One region of the Pediococcus damnosus genome, then DNA from elsewhere that is predicted to be linked to it. Evidence: predicted binding sites of a transcription regulator. Region 1 holds the regulator's gene; the other holds the start of a gene.

Evidence for each region. Region 1 encodes NrdR, which represses ribonucleotide reductase genes. Its sites were predicted from a motif close to ACACNATATATNGTGT; they were not measured.
Region 2: ADU73_RS01505 (deoxynucleoside kinase) is a predicted target of NrdR. The motif match lies at 4,055-4,070, and genes of this name have one in related genera.

What each region holds. Positions count from the first base shown of each region.
Region 1 is NZ_CP012294.1:1,805,049-1,816,327, reverse strand. Features, by position in the region: gene dnaI (primosomal protein DnaI) at 1-124, opposite strand, end outside; gene ADU73_RS08515 (replication initiation and membrane attachment family protein) at 127-1,530, opposite strand; gene nrdR (transcriptional regulator NrdR) at 1,530-2,132, opposite strand; gene coaE (dephospho-CoA kinase) at 2,153-2,743, opposite strand; gene mutM (bifunctional DNA-formamidopyrimidine glycosylase/DNA-(apurinic or apyrimidinic site) lyase) at 2,743-3,582, opposite strand; gene polA (DNA polymerase I) at 3,606-6,269, opposite strand; gene ADU73_RS08490 (Bax inhibitor-1/YccA family protein) at 6,421-7,125, opposite strand; gene murC (UDP-N-acetylmuramate--L-alanine ligase) at 7,275-8,606, opposite strand; gene ADU73_RS08480 (DNA translocase FtsK) at 8,678-10,669, opposite strand; gene ytpR (YtpR family tRNA-binding protein) at 10,688-11,279, opposite strand, start outside.
Region 2 is NZ_CP012294.1:300,918-312,196, reverse strand. Features, by position in the region: gene ADU73_RS01525 (LCP family protein) at 1-790, opposite strand, end outside; gene ADU73_RS01520 (GNAT family N-acetyltransferase) at 1,056-1,616, shown strand; gene ADU73_RS01515 (Rrf2 family transcriptional regulator) at 1,603-2,145, shown strand; lysine riboswitch at 2,186-2,370, shown strand; gene ADU73_RS01510 (amino acid permease) at 2,499-3,968, shown strand; gene ADU73_RS01505 (deoxynucleoside kinase) at 4,098-4,730, shown strand; gene serS (serine--tRNA ligase) at 5,010-6,287, shown strand; tRNA gene ADU73_RS01495 (tRNA-Val) at 6,393-6,465, shown strand; tRNA gene ADU73_RS01490 (tRNA-Lys) at 6,468-6,540, shown strand; tRNA gene ADU73_RS01485 (tRNA-Leu) at 6,561-6,642, shown strand; tRNA gene ADU73_RS01480 (tRNA-Thr) at 6,677-6,749, shown strand; tRNA gene ADU73_RS01475 (tRNA-Gly) at 6,770-6,841, shown strand; tRNA gene ADU73_RS01470 (tRNA-Leu) at 6,865-6,950, shown strand; tRNA gene ADU73_RS01465 (tRNA-Arg) at 6,958-7,031, shown strand; tRNA gene ADU73_RS01460 (tRNA-Pro) at 7,138-7,211, shown strand; tRNA gene ADU73_RS01455 (tRNA-Pro) at 7,280-7,353, shown strand; gene ADU73_RS01450 (CtsR family transcriptional regulator) at 7,578-8,042, shown strand; gene ADU73_RS01445 (ATP-dependent Clp protease ATP-binding subunit) at 8,063-10,549, shown strand; gene rpoB (DNA-directed RNA polymerase subunit beta) at 10,805-11,279, shown strand, end outside.

The sequences.
Region 1 (11,279 bases):
TGTGTGCTTCACAGAAGCTAAGAACATCCGCATCTTCGTAAACTGGAGTCATTAAGTCTTGAAATTTAGTGTCTAATTGATGTTTACTCATGAGCCCTTTTAAAACCTCACGTATATTTTCCATGGCTAGTCTTCCTCCTTATTTTGTTTACGTAACTCTTTTAAGCGGCGGTTCAAAAGTTCTTGATCACTTTTTTTGACCGTTGTTGGTTTGACTGCTGGTGCATCACTTTTGGCCCAATCTGGTAAAGTTTCTTTTTCAACCACTTTTCGTGAAGTTGTTTTAGCTTTCCGTGCGGTTGTTTTTTCATTAGCAAATTTCTTGATTTGTAAAATAGCATCTTCCGGTGTGGCTACGTGTGCCCTGCTCCAGCTATTGACCATGGTATCTACTAATTTACTAGGCAACGTGGTAGCTCCTTGATCAATTACAATATACGAAATCAAAATATTTATCACACTTACAGGAAAAAGATTTCGATCGATTAAATCTTTAAGAATCTGTCTTTCTCCATAAGTAACGTATCCGCCATGAATAGCCATTTTTAAATTTTCTAAATAGGTTGCAGGTGCATAGGCTTTGGCAGCCTTAATTAATTGTTTGTCTTCCTCAGTTAGTTTTTCTTCAGAAGTCTTTTTTTCTGGTACAGATTTAGGCTCTGTGCTGGCAGGACTAGTTGCATAACTTTCCTTATGAGCAGTTTGACTTGTAAAGCTTTTAGAAATTTGTTGTTGCAACTTCTTAGGTTTTAACTGATTCGTAACCAAATCGGTAGCTTGTCCAATCTGGCGACTCATTTCAACTTCATCAATCCCGTACAAAAGGTGTTCGCTTAAGATCAGTCTTTGCGCCTGATCAACCGAATTCCAATCAGTAAAACTATGACTAAGCAAATCTTTTAATAATTTAAAATCAAAATGATCCGTACTTAAACTAATGGGCTGAGCATCTTCTTGTGAGCTAGCTTGCTTAAATTCAGCTTGCGTCTCTCGAATTAAAGAATCAGGTTCTTTAATTGTGCTATCCGAAATATGAAAAGCCGTTAAAAAATCTGTGGAAACATCCTTTAAATTTTTTGTATCAATTTGGGGTAACTTAAACTGCTTTGCAAGTTCTTTAAAGCGATTTTCACCAATTGCTTCAAGGAGTAAACTACTTAATAAGTCATCTTTAAAGAAGACATTTGGTGAAACTGGTCTAATTAATTGGTACACAAAATAACGGCCAAGATTGTCTTGCCCTTCATAGGATTTAAGTAAACCAATGCCCTCTAACTTTTGTCGACTCAGATAAAAATTAGGTAAATCACAATTAAGAAGATCAAGTAATTCTAAATGTGATTTTCTTTCTGAACGAATTTGTGTTGGACTTAGCTCCGTCCATAAGGTCAAAAATAAACTAAAAGCCCTTGCACAAATAATTGGTTGATACAAAAAAGTAAGTACTTTTTGGTCAAAATCGCTCAAATAATTTTTTTGAGTAACTAGAAAACCATCTTTGGGACTTAAATTAGCCCATCCCTCATTCATTATGACTCGCCACCATCATCTTTATCTGGAGTACCTTTAGTATCTTTAATTTTACCTTTAACATCTTTGTTTGTGGTACCTTTAGTACTTTTGTTTTTATCTTTAACGTCCTTATCTGTGGTATCTTTAGCATCCTTTTTGATAGCTTTTTCCTTTGCCATCATGTCTTTCAATTCCGACATAAATACATTCATATCCTTAAACTGACGATAAACACTAGCAAACCGAATATAGGCAACTTCATCAACTTTAGCCAACAAATTCATGACATATTCACCAATAATTTGACTGGAAACTTCATTTTCACCTAAAGATCGTACTTTGTTTTCGACTTTATCCACAATTTTAGTCATTTCATCCATGCCGACAGGTCGTTTTTCAGCAGATCGAATAAGCCCGCGAAGAAGTTTATCTCGGTTAAACTCTTCCCGTGTACCATTTTTCTTAATCACCAGTAAAGGTGACGCTTCAATTCGTTCAAACGTTGTAAATCTAAAACCGCATGCTTCACATTCTCTTCTGCGCCGGATCACACGTCCATCATCTGTTGGACGGCTATCTACCACTTGAGAACCATTGTGATGACAGTGTGGACATCTCATGGGCATTCTACCTCCACTTGCTAACGTAACTTACTATTGTCAAGCCATTTTAACACTTGCTGGCGTGTTTCTTCAATAGACCCGCTATTATCGATCACGATATCAGCGAACCCCAACTTCTTTTCTTGTGACCATTGTGTTGCAATTCGTTTTTGTGCTTCTTGCTTCGAAAAACCATCCCGTCGCATCAATCGATCAAGTTGGCTTGTAGGATCACTTTTCACAACCATAATTTTATCAACAAGTTGTTGATATCCTTGTTCTAAAAGAAGTGGTGCATCTAAAACAACCAGGTTTGCGGTCTGTTCTTTTTTTAATGACTGGATAATTGCCACTCTGATGGCTGGTTGGATGATTGCATTCAGCTTCTCCAATTGTGTAGCATCAGCGAACACAATTTTTCCCAGACGTTTGCGATTAAGTGTTAAATTGTCAAAAATCACGTCTCCAAAAGTCGTTCGTAATTGATTGGCAACCGCAGTTTCAGGCTGCACAACATCGCGCGCAACCTGATCAGCATCAACAATTGGATATCCCAGTTCTTTTAAATAAGCACTAACCGTCGACTTTCCAGTAGCAATACTACCAGTTAGCCCTAAAATCACTGTCATTATTCATCATCCTTGATCAGCTTTTGACAAAATGGGCAAAAATGGGTTCCTCTTTGAGCTACCTTAATTCGCTCAATCGGTGTACCACAACGCTCACAGGGCTTTCCCGTTCGTTGATAAACATGTAGCTGATTTTGGAAACTGCCTGCATGCCCGCTCGCATCTAAGTAAGAGAAAACAGTTGTACCCTTTGCCTTGATGGCCAACGTAAGTTCATCAAATATTTTTTGCCTTAATGTCACAATTTTACCAAGCGGCACTGTATTCGTTGGTTGCAATGGATGAATTTTAGCTAACCAAAGTACTTCATCACAATAAATATTTCCTAGCCCAGCAATCATATTCTGATCTAAAAGAAAAGATTTTATTGATTTATGATGCTTTTTCATTGTTTCTACCAGATAATCAACACTTAGAGTTTCTGGGGTTGGTTCTGGGCCAATCGTTTTAAGTCCTGCAACAGTATATTCTTCGCCCGTTGGTACCAAAACCATGCGCCCAAACTTTCTTGTATCGTTGTAACGTAATTCGGTTCCATCTGTAAACTCGAAAACCACATGATCGTGCTTATTCAAGGGCACTTCATGCGAATGAACAGAATACTTACCTTCCATACGTAAATGGGATACCATGGATTGCTGATCATTAAAATGAAAAAGAAGATATTTTCCGCGGCGGTCAATCCCAAGAATTGTTTTCCCGGTCAATGCTTTGATAAACTCACTTTCGTTTGGCAAAACCATCTTAGGATAATATACATCAATCTTTTTGATTTTTTTCCCCACAACTAATGCTTCTAATCCACGTTTTACTGTTTCAACTTCTGGCAATTCAGGCATAATAATTCCTTCTTATTCATTTGTTATTTGGCATCATACCAACTTTTACCAAACGCACTTTCAACCTTCAAAGGCACATCCAATTTCACTGCAGAATCCATGATACTTGGAACTAATTTCTTAATTAGAGATAATTCATCATCTGGAACTTCAAAAATCAATTCATCATGAACCTGTAATAACATTTTTGTCTTAAGTTGGCGCTTTTCCAACTCATTTTGCATGCGAATCATTGCAATTTTAATGATATCTGCTGCACTGCCCTGAATTGGTGTATTCATGGCCGTTCTTTCAGCAAAAGAACGCTGATTATGATTGCTTGAATTAATATCCGGTAAATAGCGCCGACGACGAGCAATTGTTTCTACATACCCTTGTTTTCTGGCCGTTTCTACAATTTGATCCATAAAAGTTTTAACACCTGGATATTCCTGGAAATAGGTATCAATAAAAGTTTTCGCCTGTTTTCGTGAAATGCCGATATTCTGTGATAAACCGTAATCACTAATTCCATAAACAATCCCGAAGTTAACTGCTTTTGCTTGCCGCCGAATATTCGGTGTAACTTCTGAAGCATCCTTTAGCCCAAAGATTCTTACAGCTGTACTAGCGTGAATATCCTCATCATTTTTAAAGGCTGCTTGGAGATTTTTATCACCTGTAATGTGCGCCAAAACTCGTAATTCAATTTGAGAATAATCAGATGAAAAAATCTGTGCATTATCTGCACTTGGAATAAATGCTTGGCGAATCTTTCGTCCTTCCTCTAACCGAATCGGAATATTTTGAAGATTAGGATCAATCGATGACAAACGACCAGTTTGCGTCAAAGTTTGCAAATAAGTCGTGTGTACCTTTTGATCCGAAGAATGGACAACTTTTAGAAGCCCTTTCACATAAGTCGATTGAATTTTAGAGATTTGCCGATAAATTAAGATGTTATCAATAATTGGAGCCTGACCTCTTAACCCCTCCAAAACACTAACTGCTGTGGAATAGCCAGTCTTGGTCTTTTTAGAACTAGGAAGACCCAATTTTTCAAAAAGAATCGAACCAAGCTGTTTGGTAGATTTAATGTTAAATTCCTCACCGGCTTCGTTATAGATGGTTTGTTCAATTTCAGTAAGTCGTTCTGTGAACTCACTTTCCATTTGTTCCAACCGATCCGTATCCACTCGAACTCCAGCAATTTCCATTTTTGAAAGGACCAGGGCAATTGGTAACTCAATGTCCGTATACAATTGAATCTGCTTATTTTGTTCAAGCTCTGTTTTTAGTTGCGGTACCAATTGTTGAATGGCCCGAAGTTTGGATGCTAAATGAGTTAAAAACACAGTATCATCGTCTGGAATATGTCGTTTTACACCAGTTCCGTAAACCTCTTCATCCGTTTGGATATCCTGATATCCATGGCGATGAGCTAAAGCACCAAGATCATTAGAATTATCATTCGTATCCAATAAATAGGATTCTAAAAGTATATCATTTTCACCATTTGTAAAAGATACTCCTAGTCGGTTCAATCCCACATACGTTCGCTTAAGATCAAACACATTTACCTTATTTTGCGTATCTGTGAAAATCCTTTTAAACGTCTCACTAGTTAGTAAATCTACATTTCTTGAAACATACCATTTATCATCACTACCAATTCCAAAACCAACGAAATCTGATACATGATAATTTTTTTCAGGCATCTCCAAATAAAAGGCCATTTCTCCTTTTAATTGGGTCACTTCACTCAAATTATCAGTAGTTAGCTCTGTATAGGCAATCTCTTTAAGAGTCTGGGTTGTTTCAAAGCCCTCAGTTGATCGAATTTGTTTTAAAAAAGATTGAAAATTCATCCGTTCATAGAAATCTACTAACGTTGCAGAATTTTTTCCTGTATATTCAAGATCCGCCAAAGAAATTTTAATCGGTGCATCCCGATTTATTGTAGCTAGTTTCTTACTTAAAAAAGCATTATCGCGATCTGCAATCAAATGTTCTTTCATTTTTGAGGTTTTCATTTCGTCTACATGTTCATAGACACCCTCGACCGAATCATACTTTTGCAATAATTTGATTGCTGTCTTTTCACCAATTTTTGTAACTCCAGGATAATTATCAGAAGTATCTCCCGCTAACCCTTTCATATCAATAATTTGAGCCGGTTTTAATCCTAACTTTTCTTGCACATGCTCGGGTGTATAGTGTTCAACTTCACTAACTCCTTTAACCGTGACAGAAACCGTCGTCTTTTCACTAGAAAGCTGGGTTAAATCACGATCTCCAGTTACAATTGTGGTTTCAAACCCAGCCTCTTCCGCTTCTCGAGAAAGGGTTCCGATAATATCATCGGCTTCATAATTAGCTAATTCATAAGATTTAATTCCATATGCCTTTAAGAGTTCACGTAAATAGGGCATTTGTTCTGAAAGTTCGGGAGGTGTTTTAGAACGTCCACCCTTATAATTGTCATACATTTCAGTTCTGAAAGTTGTTTTCCCGGCATCAAAAGCAACTAAAGCATCTGTCGGTTCCACAATTTCTAAAATATGATCGAGCATTTTATTGAATCCATAAATTGCATTAGTGTGTAATCCATCTTGATTTGTAAATTTGCTCAGCACATTGTGAAGCGCAAAGAAGGCTCTAAACGCGACACTATTTCCATCGATTAAAAGTAATTTTTTTGAGGCCATATTTTCTCCTTAGTAGTCATACTTCTATTCTAACAAATCGGACCACCTTATTATACTAATGATCTCTCAATTTTTTCTGGAAAGTTATTTAAAATAAAAACGGCTAATCTTCTCTTTCGAGTTAATTAGTCGTTTTTAGGGCAAATTATAGTTAGTCTCGATTTCCATTGAAACCACCAAAGATTTCTAACAAGAACTGGAATAAGTTCAAGAAATCCAAATACAAGGTTAAAGATCCTTGAATTGCCAATCCTGTTAGCGAAACTTGATCTCCGTATTGCAGATATAAACTCTTCATTTTGTTCGTATCTGTCATCGATAATCCTGCAAAAATGATAACTCCAACAAAAGAGAACAAGTAGTTAATCACAGGACTTCTCAAAAAAATATTAATGACCATAACTACCAACAACGCAATTAACGCAGCAAAAAGCTGATTACCTATTTTGCTCATGTCTTTATGCGTCATGGCCCCAATTGCGGACATCGATATAAACGTAATCGATGCTGAAACAAATGCAGCAGTAATTGTAGGCAAGTTAAACGTTAAAAAGATAAACGAAAATTCTAACCCGAAAAACAAGGAGAATAAGCTTAAAACTGTAAAACTCATCCCCGCACTTTGCATTGCCTTACCAGTTGCGGCTGAACTAAAGATCATTAATCCAATTAAAATAAATAAGAATATAAACGGATGACCGCTAAGAACTGGCATAATTTGAGCCCTAAACGTCACACCACTGAGATAGGCAACAATGGCAGACAAAGCCACGGCGTATCCCATAAATCCGTACATTCTTGTCATAAAACTACTGAGGCCTACCTCAGTATTAACTATGTTTCGCGGTTCTTGCATACCCAATTCCCTCTTTCTTTTAATTTGTATACATTTTATCAGATTAAAAAGTTGAATCAAGTGAAAAAGGTCAGAACTAGTCAAAACATTTTGCAGGTTTCTAGTTTCCTCTACTAGGTGCTCAGAAAGCCTTCTTTTAAATCATTTCATTAGTTATTTTTAAAGCTTAAATTGCTGAGTAATTCCTCATAAGATTTCTCATATCGTTGAACATCCCCGGCACCCATAAAGACAACCACGGCATCATGATAATCCAACAGTGGCGACATATTATCTGCTTGAAGAATCTCACCACCCTTATTAATCTTCGCAGCCAAGTCAGCAGACGAAATTTTTCCACTCTTTTCACGTGCAGAACTAAAGATATCAGTTAAATAAACCTTATCTGCTAAATTCAAGCTTTTGGCAAAGTCATCCAAAAGGGCAATGGTTCGACTGAATGTATGTGGCTGAAAAACAGCAATGATTTCCTTTTCTGGATATTTCTGACGAGCAGCATCCAAAGTTGCTTTAATTTCAGAAGGATGATGCGCATAATCATCGATGATCGTCATGTCAGCAACTTTCTTTTCTGAAAAGCGGCGTTTAACCCCTTTAAAGTTTAACAATTCATCTTTAATTTCTTCCAAATTAACTTTTTCAAAATAAGCAACCGCAATTACTGCTAAACTATTTAATACATTATGTTCACCAAATAAGTGAATATGAAAATGGCCCAGATATTCATCTCCATGATAAACATCATATTCTGATCCTTCAGTTGTTCGTTTAATATCACGAGCCTGAAAATCATCATTTTTACCTGTTCCATAATAGTAAATAGGCACATCTGCATGCAAACGCCGCAAATTCTTATCATCACCCCAAGCAAAAATTCCCTTTTTAACTTGTTGAGAAGCATCTTGAAAGGCCTGATAAACATCTTCTATTCCAGTGAAATAATCGGGATGATCAAAGTCAATGTTAGTCATAATCATGTAATCTGGATGATAAGCCATAAAATGACGACGGTATTCATCAGCTTCAAACACGAAGAAACGGGCATTAGGTGTCCCTTTTCCAGTCCCATCACCAATTAAATAACTAGTTGGCGCAACACCACTCAAAACGTGAGAAAGAAGCCCAGTTGTACTCGTTTTGCCATGTGAACCTGCCACTCCGATACTTGTATAACCAGGTAACATTTTGCCTAGAAATTCATGGTAACGTGTGACAGGTAAACCCATTGCCCGCGCTTTTTTTATCTCAGGATGATCATCCGTAAACGCATTCCCAGCAATAACCGTTAACCCTTCTGTAATGTTGGCTTCATCGAAGGGCAAAACTTCAATCCCGGCCTTTTCCAATCCTCGTTGCGTAAACGTATATTTGGTAATATCTGATCCCTTCACGTGATATCCTTCATCATGCAAAATCAATGCTAATGAACTCATTCCGGAACCCTTTATACCTATAAAATAATAAGTCGTCGTGTTATCCATTTTCTCTTCCTCTTTATCAGTTTTGTTAATAGTTTACCACATTAAAAATTCAGGTATACCTCAAATCACATTTAACTATCATGAATCTTTTTCAAATCTGCTTGAGTAAAATACACTTCACGTGGTTTGGATCCTTTTGCTTCTGAAATATCACCTTGAGCTTCCAATTGGTCGATAATCGTAGCTGCATGATTATAGCCAATCGAAAAAACCCGCTGCAACTTAGAAGTAGAAATCGTATCTTCATCCGCCAAATACTCTAAAACATCTGGCATTAATTCATCTTGCTCATCCGTTTCTTGTACTTGTTTTTTTAAAGATTCTGGATCGAATTCATAGTGTGGCTTTGATTCTGCACGAATAAAATCCGTAATTTGATCAATTTCACCATCTACATAGGACCCCTGCAATCGGATTGGGGTACTATCACCATTGCCAAGGAATAGCATATCACCTCGTCCTAGTAACCGTTCTGCTCCGCTATGATCCAATATTGTGCGTGAATCGATTTGACTAGAAACCATAAACGCAACTCGCGTAGGAATATTATTCTTAATCAGACCCGTAACCACGTCCACACTTGGTCGTTGCGTGGCAATAATTAGATGAATACCAGCAGCTCGGGCTTTCTGTGTAATTCGGACAATATAATCCTGAACCTCTGAAGCTGCCACCATCATTAAGTCTGCCAGCTCGTCAATAATCACAACTATGTAAGGCAGATAATCAGCCGCATGACCAGTTGTTTCGGCCTTTGTATTATATTGCTCGATATTACGCACTCCTGCAGCGGCTAATTTTTCATAACGCTCGTCCATTTCATTAGTTACCCATTTTAAAGCCGCAGAGGCCGATTTAGGATCAGAAATAACGGGTGCCAACAAATGGGGAAGATCGTTATATGGTGCTAATTCAACCGTTTTGGGATCAATCAAAAGTAAACGAACTTGACGTGGTGTTGCTTTGTAGAGAATTGAAATTAGCAAGCTGTTAATAAAAACGCTCTTACCAGAACCCGTGGCCCCAGCAATCAACCCATGTGGCATTTTCCTCAAATCATAAACTCGCGGTTTTCCAAATAGATCCACCCCCAAAGCAATTGTTAAAGGTGACTTACTTTGCGCAAAAACTGGTGAGTTTAAAACCTCAGACAACATGACCGGGCGGGATTTAAAATTAGGCACTTCAATTCCAACAGAACTTTTCCCTGGAATTGGGGCTTCAATTCGAATATCCTTAGCTGCCAACTGTAATTTCAAATCATCTGCCAAATTTGTGATTTTATTTACTTTAACGCCTCGCCCTAGCTCAACTTGAAATTGCGTAACTGTTGGGCCAACCGTCCAGTTTGACACTTTGGCATTAACACCAAAAGCACTTAAGGCTTCATCTAAACTTTGCACTTGATTTTGCAACCATTCAGATTGCGAATCCGCATCCAGTTTAACTGGTGGTTTTAACAAACTCATTGGTGGAAATTGATATCCCTCCGACTCGTCATGGGCATTCTCTGTCTCAATTGCATTGCTTACTGTTGTAACTGAACTACTAGCCATAACTGATGGTCTGTGCATAGTTTGACGCGCCTTGAAATGAGCTTCACTAGAAAAACCAGGATCTGCTGTCTTTTCAATTTTAGGCTGCGCATTACTAATTTGTTCAACATTTTCTCCCTGTTCAGTTGATCCTGTTAACAAAGAAGTACTTTTACTTAATTGTACATTTTCTTGTTTCGCACTCACTGAATTTGCAGTGCCTGCTGAAGAATTAACCGTTACTGGCGAACTCTTAGTAGTTTCTGCGCTTTTACTTACTGTTACAGTTGCAAATGAAGAAGAACTAATCGCTTGAGTTTGAACTTGTTCAGATATATCAGACATGGATGTACTGAACACTGGAGGTTCAACTGCTTCCTTTTTAACTTTGGGTTGCAGAAACGGTACATTTTCTGAACGTTGCTTTGTAATTAACGGCTTTTGACGTAATCTGTGAACCTGCTTTTTAGTTTGTTTCAGAGACTTTTCATCTTTACGGTAAAAAGCCGGGCCATCATAATGTTTCATAATTTAAATCACCTAACTTTATTTGGCTGATGGCTGAAATAGTTTTGCTCCCTGTGTAAAGTCAAAAGCTTCGCCTACTTTAAAAACATCATCCGATTCGGGTAAAATTAACGCGCCTTTCTTTTGTGGCGCGTTAGGTAATCCTAATTCACGTCCTGAACAAATCATGCCATCGCTTTTAACGCCACGCAAACTACCTGGCCAAATGATTAGTCCATTTGGCATCATAGCACCAACTTTAGCAACCACAACTTTAATCTTAGCCTTCATGTTAGGTGATCCGCTCACAAGCTGGACCTCTTGATCATGGTCCACTATCGTTTGCGTAACTAACAGGTGATCTGAATCTGGATGTGGCTCTGCGGTTTTGACATAGCCCACAATAAATTTGCTTTCTAGATCAGGCTTTAACTCAGCCTCAAATCCCACACTTTGTAAGTACGTGTTAAGCTTATTAATCTGCTCTTGTGATAAAAATACCTGACCAATTACTGGAACTTTACCTAATTTTGAAGATACATGAGCAAAATTAAGTCCAAGTGTCACATTAGTTTCCGCGTCATAAATGCGTGTAACATCTTTTTTTGTCTCAACTGCTTGTGTATCTGCA
Region 2 (11,279 bases), 620 kb from region 1:
TACGAACAATGGCCATTAGCACTTGCCGTTGGCGAACCTGACGTCCGTAATCACCCTTTGGATCTTCATCACGCATTCGTGAATAATCTAAAGCTGCTTTTCCACCTAAGTGAATCTTCTTGCCCTTAGTGACATCAGCTGCCCCATATTTAAAACTAAGGGTAGGAGTGATGGTAACACCACCAACGCCATTGACAATTTTTTCTAAGCCACCCATATTAACAAGGCCATAGAAATCAATGGGGACATCTAATAATTGCTGAATTGATTTGATACTGGTTCCGGCGCCGCCAAATGAATAGGCCGAGTTAAGCTTTGAGGGTGCGTACTGTGTGTATCCTGGAATGGAAATGGCCGTATCTCGTGGCACACTAGTCAAAGTCATACTTTTCTTTTTAGGATTCAAAGTGGCAATAATGATGGTATCCGTTCGACCCCTAAAATTACGACCCAGGGCACCAGTATCAGTGCCTAAGAGCAGAATTGAAACGGGTTTATTTTGTTTAATGACATCCGAAACATCGCGTGCTTTTTGAATATCCGCACTGTTGAAAACGGAATTCGCGGCTTTTTTTGCAGCATACCATTTGTAGGCTGCAAAGACGCCGAGTGCTACCACAATAAGACAAATGATTGTAAAAATGAGACGTCTTCGCCGAGAACGGCGTGGACGGTTAGGCCGTTTGTTCTGGTTACCATTCTCCGATTCTTTATGCATTTCGGTTCGGGTTGGCGGAACGTTAAAGTGGTTGTGCAGCTCGGATCTTTTGGGTGTTTGGTCCTCATTCATTGATTTGCCTCCTGAAGCAATATAAAATAAAAGTCGATATCTACTTTAGCATAACCGATTAAGTAGCCATTAAATTGGATTTTATCTTGATTTAATCTTTTTTTAAACATCAAAATTATATCACATTTATAGGGCATTACGAAAACGCAAACAAAATTAAAGTTGTTTGACACGATTAGTTTTGATTAAAATTGCCTATCTAAGCAAGAAATCTGTTATCCTTTAATTAGATAAGCATTCGTTGGATCGGATGGTGGAGAGACCTGTGGATAAAAAAATTAAAACGCCGAGACTGAATTTACGACCTTTTGTGTCGGGAGATTTGTTTAAACTTCAAGAAATTGTTGAAAACAAAGAAATTGCTGATCAGGCAGGGTTTCGCGTTTCTAGCAGTTCGTTTGAGACCGATTTTTTTTTGCAGCAACTTATGCGGACAAATATTTGGGCCATCACTTTAAAACAAAGCGCAGCCGTTATTGGGAGCATTGGATTGTATTCAGTTAGTAATGAGCATCAGGAACGTGATTTTCAAAAATTTGAAATTGGCTATATGATGAATCAGGACTTTTGGGGTCAGGGTTATATGAAGGAAGCAGTTAGTTACCTTTTACAACAAGTTTTTCAAACGAATGGGGACTATGTTGTCTTGGCGAGTACTTACACGGAAAATAAACGTTCAAAACTTCTTTTAGAACACCTTGGGTTTAAGCAGACAGGGCAACATACCTTGCCAGTGAGCGTTTTGAACCCTGCACCGAAACAAGAAACTTATTATGAATTGACAGAACGAAGATTTAAAGAAGGCGGTAATTATGCAACTCACTAAAGGGTTTGAACAGGCAGCATGTATCATTGCGTTATTGTGCACGCAGGACCGGAGAATTCCATTAACGACGGCAGTTATTCATAAACGGTTAACAGGTTCGGAAACGTATCTCCGAAAGATAATGCGGAAGCTTGTGTTGGCAGGATTGGTTACTTCAATTCCAGGAAATAACGGTGGTTTTCGGCTGGCTAAAGATCCCAGCGAAATCTCATTATTAGATATTGTGGAAGCTAGTGAAGGGACCATTAAAACATATCCAGATATGGGATTCATTGAAAATATTTTTTCAGATGCCCGACCAATTGCCAAACGAGGCAAGAATGTTTTGAACAAAACGTTTCAAAATGCGGATAATTTGTGGCGAAACTATCTTAAACAACAAAGTTTAAGTGATATTCTGGTCCAAATTATGGGTGAACCAACTGTTCCCGGAATTGATTGGAATGGGTCAGACGCAGAGTTACAAGCAAATTTTTTGGAACTAAATAAAAAAATCGAAAATGCCGAATCCAATCTAAATGATGATTAGGTGTTGTCAGAGTAAGTATGCTTGTATATAATTAAATCATATCGAAAGAAGAGGTTGCCAAATTCATAAGTAACAACTCAAAGATGATAAAGCATCTATGAAGAGTTGTGAAAGGGGAGTTGGCCGAAATTTGATGGTACTTTTTCACCTTTGGGTTGGGCCCTGGTTTAACAAGTCAGGGACTGTCGTAATGTTTGTAGAACATTACGGGGCGCTATCTACGATTTGACTGAGAAATTTATCGGAAGTCTTTTTGTATGGCGATTTGTTATACAAAAGGGCTTTTTTTGTTGGTTAAAAATAAGATTGGCCGAGACCTTTTCTAATTCGAGAATCAAGGGGGAAACAGGTTTATGGCAGCAAAAGAGAATCACAGCATCGATCGCTCATTGAAAACACGACATATTTCAATGATTGCACTCGGTGGGAGTATTGGAACCGGATTGTTTGTGGCAAGTGGATCAGCAATTTCACAAGCAGGTCCTGGTGGGGCCTTATTGGCATATGTCGCAATGGGAATTATGGTCTATTTCTTGATGACCAGTTTAGGTGAAATGGCCACGTATATGCCCGTTTCAGGATCATTTGCAACGTATTCAACGAAATACGTGGATCCCGCATTGGGATTTGCGATGGGGTGGAATTATTGGTTTAACTGGGCCATTACATTGGCCGTGGATATCAGTACCGTTTCAATTGTTATGAAGTTTTGGCTACCAAATGTTCCGGGGTGGATCTGGAGTGTAGTAGCGTTAGTACTAATCTTTTCAGTAAACGCCCTCACGGTAAAAGCCTTTGGTGAAACTGAATATTGGATGGCCTTAATTAAAGTTATTACCGTTATTATTTTCCTGATTGTTGGGGTGGCAGTTATTTTTGGAATCATGGGCGGCCACGCAACCTATTTAAATAATTTCACGTATAAAAAAGCACCGTTTGTCGGTGGGATCCCTATGATTCTTAGTGTATTTGTTGTCGCTGGGTTCTCATTTCAAGGGACTGAATTAATTGGAATTACAGCTGGAGAATCAGAAACACCAGAAGAAAGTGTTCCTAAGGCCATTAACCAAGTGTTCTGGCGAATTATCTTGTTCTATATTTTGGCAATTTTTGTGATTGCCTGTATTATTCCGTATACCAGTCCTGATTTATTGGGATCTTCAGCAAGTGACGTTAAGATTAGTCCCTTTACCTTGGTCTTTCAACGCGCTGGTTTGGCTGGGGCGGCCAGTGTTATGAACGCTGTTATTTTAACATCGGTGATTTCATCGGCAAACTCGGGGATGTATGCGTCGACTAGAATGCTCTACTCACTGGCACTGGAAGGGTATGCGCCAAAAACATTTAGTTTAACCACTAACCGAGGAATTCCATTGATGGCGTTACTTGGGACTACCGTTGTTGGTGCACTTACCTTTATTTCTAGCATTGCGGGTCCACATATTTATATGTGGTTAGTTGCTGCTAGTGGTTTAACTGGATTTATCGCCTGGTTAGGAATTGCCATCTCGCATTTCCGTTTCCGTCGCGCGTTTATTAAACAGGGACATAAGGTGGAAGAGCTGCGGTATCATGCAAAATGGTTCCCGTTTGGCCCAATTTTTGCCTTTATAATCTGTATCTTAGTTATTGCTGGGCAGGATCTTCACTCATTTGCGACATTTAACTGGAAAGCAATTGGGATTAGCTACATCAGTGTGCCAATCTTTATTGTGTTGTATGTATTTTATAAAGTTAAATACCATACTCATGTGATTCCTTTGGACGAAGTTGATTTAACGCAACCTGATTTTATTTTAAAGGCTCGAAAAGCTAAGAAATAAGTGTATAATTCAAGATGCTGTAATAAAAATAAACTAGGCTAATCGGGGAATTTTTAAACTATATATTGTTTTTGAATCTGTTCATGCTACAATATATAGTATTAAAAGATGAATAAAGGGGTATTTCGAATGATTGCATTGTCAGGTCCAATTGGAGCAGGGAAAACAACGTTAACGGAAATTTTATCACGACATTTAGGTACAAAAGGTTATTATGAATCAGTTGATGACAACCAAATCTTGCCGCTTTTTTATAAAGATCCCAAGCGCTATGCGTTTTTGCTGCAAATTTACTTTTTGAATCGTCGTTTAGATGGAATCAAAGAAGCTTTTCAAACTAAAAATAGTGTGATGGATCGTTCAATTTATGAAGATTCACTTCTTTTTCATTTAAATGCCGATTTAGGCCGCGCAACCAAGACAGAAGTACAAATTTATGATTCTTTGTTAACCAATATGATGGAAGAATTACCAGAAACTCATTACAAAAAGAATCCCGATTTATTGATTGATATTAATATTTCGTTTGACACGATGTTGACACGGATTAAAAAACGCGGTCGTTCCTATGAACAAATTGATAATGACCCAAGTTTGTATGAGTATTATCAAGATTTGAACCAACGCTATGTTGAGTGGTATGACAATTATAATGAAAGTCCCAAGATTCAGATCGATGGGGATCAGTTTGATTTTGTTGAGGATCCTAAGGCTCGCGACAAAGTCATTCAAATTGTGGATAAAAAAATTGCCGAGATTTAGTTGTTTGTTGACCTATTTTCGGGTATGATGGGATTAAATAATAAACGTAAAGCCTTTTTTAAGTAGATTTAAAGCGAGATAGAATTAGTGAAAGCTATCAATCGAAACTCCGATAGGCTCAAACGGGTGAGCAATTTCACACGGCTGCGGTCGTTAACCATAATTGAGGGTGCTGGTAACAGCAAACTTGGGTGGTACCGCGAAATAAAGTCTTTTCGTCCCAATTGATGGGATGAGAAGGCTTTTTATTATGCAATTAAAACTAGGGAGGTTTTAGTCATGTTAGATTTAAAAGAAATTCGAAATAATACAGATTATGTTAAGGAACGTTTAGGAACAAGAGGAATTGATCCAAAAGATATTGATAAGCTTTTAAAAATGGATCAACAACGGCGCAATTTAATTGTTGAAAGTGAAAACTTGAAGAAAACGAGAAATGAAGTTTCAGATCAAATTTCTCAATTGAAACGTAATAAAGAAGACGCCAACGATAAAATTATGGAAATGCGTAAAGTCGGTGGTGAGATTAAAGAACTGGACCAGCGTTTGCAGGCCTTAACTGAAGAAGTTCAGAATGCAGCCGCTCATTTGCCAAATATTCCTAACAAATCAGTTCCAATTAGTTTGACAGAAGAAGGTAGTGTTGAACTTCGTAAAGTGGGAACTCCACGCAAATTTGCCTTTACACCTAAGGCTCACTGGGAAATTGGTGAGAAGCTGGGCATTTTAGATTTTGAACGAGCAGCTAAAGTTTCGGGGAGCCGATTTGTTTATTACGTTGGGCTGGGTGCAAGACTTGAACGGGCTGTGTATAACTTTTTCTTAGATCAAAATGTTAAAGCGGGTTATACCGAAATGATCACACCATACATGGTTAATGAAGAATCTATGTTTGGCACTGGTCAATTTCCTAAGTTTAAGGAAACTCATGCAGGATATGAAATTCAAGACAGTGATTTAACCTTAATTCCTACTGCAGAAGTTCCACTAGTTAACTTTCACCGTAACGAAATTTTAGATGCCGATGCGCTGCCAATTAATGAAACGGCCTTATCACCAGCCTTCCGTTCAGAAGCGGGAAGTGCGGGTCGAGATACCCGAGGGTTAATCCGGATGCATCAGTTTAATAAAGTAGAAATGGTAAAATTCACTAAACCTGAAGATTCATGGGATGAGCTCGAAAAATTAACGAATCAGGCCGAAAGTTTATTGAAGCTTTTGAAATTGCCATATCATGTGATTACTTTAACAACCAGTGATATGAGTTTTACGGCTGCAATGACGCATGACTTAGAAGTTTGGATTCCTGCTCAAAATATGTATCGGGAAATTTCAAGTTGCTCAAACTGTACAGATTTCCAAGCCCGTCGTGCCAAAATTAGATATCGGGATGATGATGGTAAATTACAGTACGTGCACACGCTGAATGGTTCTGGTTTAGCAGTTGGCCGTACCGTAGCAGCTATTTTAGAAAATTATCAAAATGAGGATGGCTCAGTGACGATTCCTGAAGTCCTAATTCCATATATGGGTGGTTTAACAAAAATCACTAAGTAAAACCTAGGGATCGTTTAATTGATTAATAATTTTTTTGCGACAACTATAAAATGTTATTGACAATTAGTGGGCGTCAATGATAATATTATGTAGTTGTCGTGTGATGGAGGATTAGCTCAGTTGGGAGAGCGTCTGCCTTACAAGCAGAGGGTCACAGGTTCGAGCCCTGTATCCTCCATTGAGCCGTTAGCTCAGTTGGTAGAGCATCTGACTTTTAATCAGAGGGTCGACAGTTCGAGACTGTCACGGCTCATTTACAAATATATAAGCATTGCGGGCGTGGCGGAATTGGCAGACGCGCAAGATTTAGGTTCTTGTATCGAAAGATGTAAGGGTTCGAGTCCCTTCGCCCGCACTTCTAATTAATAACTTTTATTAATTATTGATTAGCCGACTTAGCTCAGTTGGCAGAGCATCTGTTTTGTAAACAGGGGGTCGGAGGTTCGAATCCTCTAGTCGGCATTCACCAATTTAATAGCTTTGCGGAAGTAGTTCAGTGGTAGAACATCACCTTGCCATGGTGGGGGTCGCGAGTTCGAATCTCGTCTTCCGCTTTGTAGGTTTAACTACAAGCATTGCCGGGGTGGCGGAATTGGCAGACGCACAGGACTTAAAATCCTGCGGTCAGTGATGACCGTACCGGTTCGATCCCGGTCCTCGGCATTAATAAGCACCCATAGCGCAATTGGATAGAGTGTCTGACTACGAATCAGAAGGTTGTAGGTTCGACTCCTACTGGGTGCATCAATATTATGGAAGCTTGCTGGTTTAGAATCAGTAGACTGAATAAGTTTAAAATGCCAACTGTAACTTTTACATGTTGGCATTTTAATTAGATTGATAATATGAGCGGGAAGTAGCTCAGCTTGGTAGAGCACCTGGTTTGGGACCAGGGGGTCGCAGGTTCGAATCCTGTCTTCCCGATTAAGCACTTGAACGGTGGAAAAGGTGCCCTGACGTTAAAACTAACCACTTAAAGTTATTTACCAAAACGGGAAGTAGCTCAGCTTGGTAGAGCACCACGTTCGGGACGTGGGGGTCGCAGGTTCAAATCCTGTTTTCCCGATAATGGATAATAAGAAAGTCGTGAGATCATTTGATTTCGCGATTTTTTATTATCCATTTTTTGGATTTAAAAAGTTTTTAGGGGCAGACTGAATTAGATTGCAATCAAAATTTACAGTTAAAGAGACCCAATCCCGCGAGAAAGTTAAAAAACTTTGCTTTTTTATGAGAGTTTCGTATAATGAAAGTCAACATTAGTCAGAGATGTAAGAAAGGGTGTGCGAGATGAGTCAAAATATTTCCGATATCATTGAAAAATATTTAAAACAAATTTTAGCTGATTCAGAGGAAATTGAGATTCGGCGCTCGGAAATCGCTGACTTGTTTGATGTTGTACCCTCACAGATTAATTACGTAATTAAAACTCGTTTTACGATTCAAAATGGTTATGTAGTAGAAAGCAAGCGCGGTGGCGGTGGCTATATTCGGATTGAAAAAGTCAAATTACTTGATGATTTGGATGTTTTAGATACACTTATTCAAGTCATTGGTGACTCCATCAATCAGCGTGATGCAATTTCGATTGTAAAAAGTTTATATGAAGACGACGTAATTGATAAACGGGAAGGCAATTTGGTTTTGGCAGCGATTGATAAGAAAACGTTAGCGATGAGCGATCGTGATGAAGAAGATCAGTTACGAGCAAGAATTTTGATTGCAGTTTTAAATCGTTTACGGTATGAAAGCTAAAAAGAAAGTAGGGTGTTAGCGTGGATAACTTATTTACACCAAGTGCAAAAAACGTATTGGCTATTTCTCAGGAACAAGCTAAACGTTTTAAACATCAAGCAGTAGGAACGGAACATTTATTGTTGGCCCTAGCGATAGAAAAAAATGGGATTGCTTATAAAGTCTTTCAACAGTTTTCAGTTACCGAAACAGATATTGTGGAAGAAATTGAACGTTTTACTGGATATGGGACATTAAAAAATATGGGCGCTAATGATTATTTACCTTATTCACCAAAGGCCAAAGAAGTTTTGGCGCTGGCTGGTGATGAGGCTAAACGATTAGGCGCTGCTAAAATTGGTACTGAGCATTTATTGCTGGCACTTTTGAGTGATGAAAATATTTTATCATCAAGAATCTTAATTAGTCTAGATATGGATCTTGCTCAAACGCGCAAGGTTATTTTACGCAAACTTGGTGTTAGTGCTTCAGCGCAATTACGGCAAAACCAGGCTCAAACACGGCGCGGCGCTAGTAAGCCACAAGGGACACCAACCCTTGATTCCGTTGCCCGTAATATGACACAAATGGCTCAAGAAGGTAAAATTGATCCCGTGGTTGGCCGTGATAAAGAGGTTAAACGGGTCATTCAGATTTTAAGTCGGCGTACAAAGAATAATCCTGTGTTAATTGGCGAACCCGGAGTGGGGAAGACCGCAATTGCAGAGGGGCTTGCGCAACGAATGATTGATGGTGATGTCCCTGAAGATCTTGCTAGTAAGCGATTAATGGCGCTTGACATGGGTTCACTTGTGGCAGGCACAAAATATCGTGGTGAGTTTGAAGATCGGCTGAAAAAAGTAATTGACGAAATTCATGAAGATGGGCACGTTGTCTTGTTTATTGATGAATTGCACACGTTGATCGGAGCCGGTGGGGCTGAAGGCGCAATTGATGCTTCTAATATTTTGAAACCTGCGTTAGCACGTGGTGAGTTGCAAACAATTGGGGCAACAACCCTTAATGAATATCAAAAATATATTGAGACCGATGCCGCTTTAGAACGACGGTTTGCTAAAGTTGAGGTTGATGAGCCTACTGCAGAAGAATCAGTTCAGATTTTGCGCGGGTTACGACCTAAATATGAAGAGCATCATCACGTAGAGATTACGGATGAGGCAATTAAACAAGCTGTTTCATTGTCAAATCGATATATTAGTGATCGCTTTTTACCTGACAAAGCAATCGATTTAATGGACGAAGCTGCCGCAAAAGTTAGAATTGATCACATGGGAAAAAGTCAGAAATCAAGTTCAGAAACTAAGTTACAGGATTTGACAAATGAAAAAGAAGCTGCCATTGAGGTTCAAGACTTTGAAAAAGCTCAGCAAATCAGAATTAAAGAAGAAAAGCTGCGTAGCAAGATCGAAAAGGCTCAGGCAGCCGACCAAACAGATGACAAAAAGCCTAAGTATCAATTAAAGGAAACAGCTGAAGACATTGCGCAAGTTGTTTCAGAGTGGACGGGAGTACCGTTGACGCAATTGCAAAAGACTGAAAGTGACCGATTAGTTAATCTGGAATCTATTCTGCATAAACGAGTCATTGGACAAGACGAAGCAGTTTCGGCGGTTTCAAGAGCAATTAGACGGGCTCGAAGTGGCCTAAAAGATCCGGGTCGTCCCATTGGTTCTTTCATGTTTTTAGGACCAACTGGGGTTGGAAAGACCGAACTGGCCAAAGCATTGGCTGAGGCGATGTTTGGTTCTGAAGACAACATGATTCGAATTGATATGTCGGAATATATGGAACGTTATAGTACGAGTCGTTTGATCGGATCCGCACCTGGTTATGTTGGGTACGATGAAGGTGGTCAGCTGACTGAACGAGTTCGTCAAAAGCCGTATTCCGTAGTTCTATTTGATGAAGTTGAAAAGGCTCATCCAGATGTGTTCAACATTCTTTTACAGGTATTAGATGATGGCTATTTGACTGATTCTAAAGGACACAAAGTTGATTTTCGAAATACAATTCTGATTATGACGTCAAATTTGGGAGCAACTGCGCTCAGAGATGAGAAATCGGTTGGTTTTGGTGCGAAAGATGCAAGTCAAGACTATGCTGCAATGTCATCTAAAATTCGAGAAGTTCTCAAGCAAAGTTTCCGTCCAGAATTTTTAAATCGAATTGACGAAACAATTATTTTCCATTCATTGACTCGCCCTCAACTCCATCGCATTGTAAAATTGATGTCGCGACAAATTCTTAAACGAGTTGCGGACCAGGGGATGACCGTTAAGATTACACCGGCTGCGATTGATGTCGTTGCGAAAGCTGGATTTGATCCAGAATACGGTGCCCGTCCAATCCGACGAGCTTTCCAAACACAAGTCGAAGATAAGTTAAGTGAATTGATGCTTTCTGGACAGGCTAAGATTGGTGATAATATCACGGTTGGTGCGCGTCAGGGTAAAATTCAAGTTGTTGTGAAAAATCCTAAGGTGGATTCGAAGCAACCAACTGCATAATTGAATAAACAGACGCAGTTAAATAGTTGACATTCTTAAGCAAAATAGGTATGATTAACTTTGTTTGTAACTGTGAATGAAATGAAGTGCTGCGATCTATTGTCCGTGGTATTTCTTATAAAGAAGCAAAAATAGCTATCAGAAAAATGAGCTATTTTTGGTTTTTTTTTGCCAAAAAACAGTACAATTTGCTAAATGTAATCAAATTGTAATATGAATTGGCCGTTTGCGGAATATTTTAGAGAGGTGAATAACTTGGCAGGACATTTGGTAAAATACGGTAAACACCGGACTCGTAGAAGTTACGCACGAATTAAAGAAGTGCTAGAGCTTCCTAACCTGATTGAGATTCAGAGTAATTCATACCAATGGTTTCTTGATGAAGGATTAAAGGATATGTTCGATGACATTATGCCCATCGATGACTTTGCTGGAAATCTTTCTTTGGAATATGTGGATTATCAATTACTAGAACCAAAGTATACAGAGACCGAAGCACGTGAACATGAGGCAAATTATTCAGCGCCTTTGCATGTAACTTTACGTTTAACTAACCACGAAACTGGCGAAATCAAATCTCAAGATGTTTTCTTTGGTGACTTACCATTAATGACAGAGCAAGGTACTTTCATTATTAATGGTGCAGAACGGGTTATTGTTTCTCAGTTAGTTCGTTCTCCTGGTGTTTATTACACTAAGACTGCTGATAAAAATGGTCGGGATGTATATG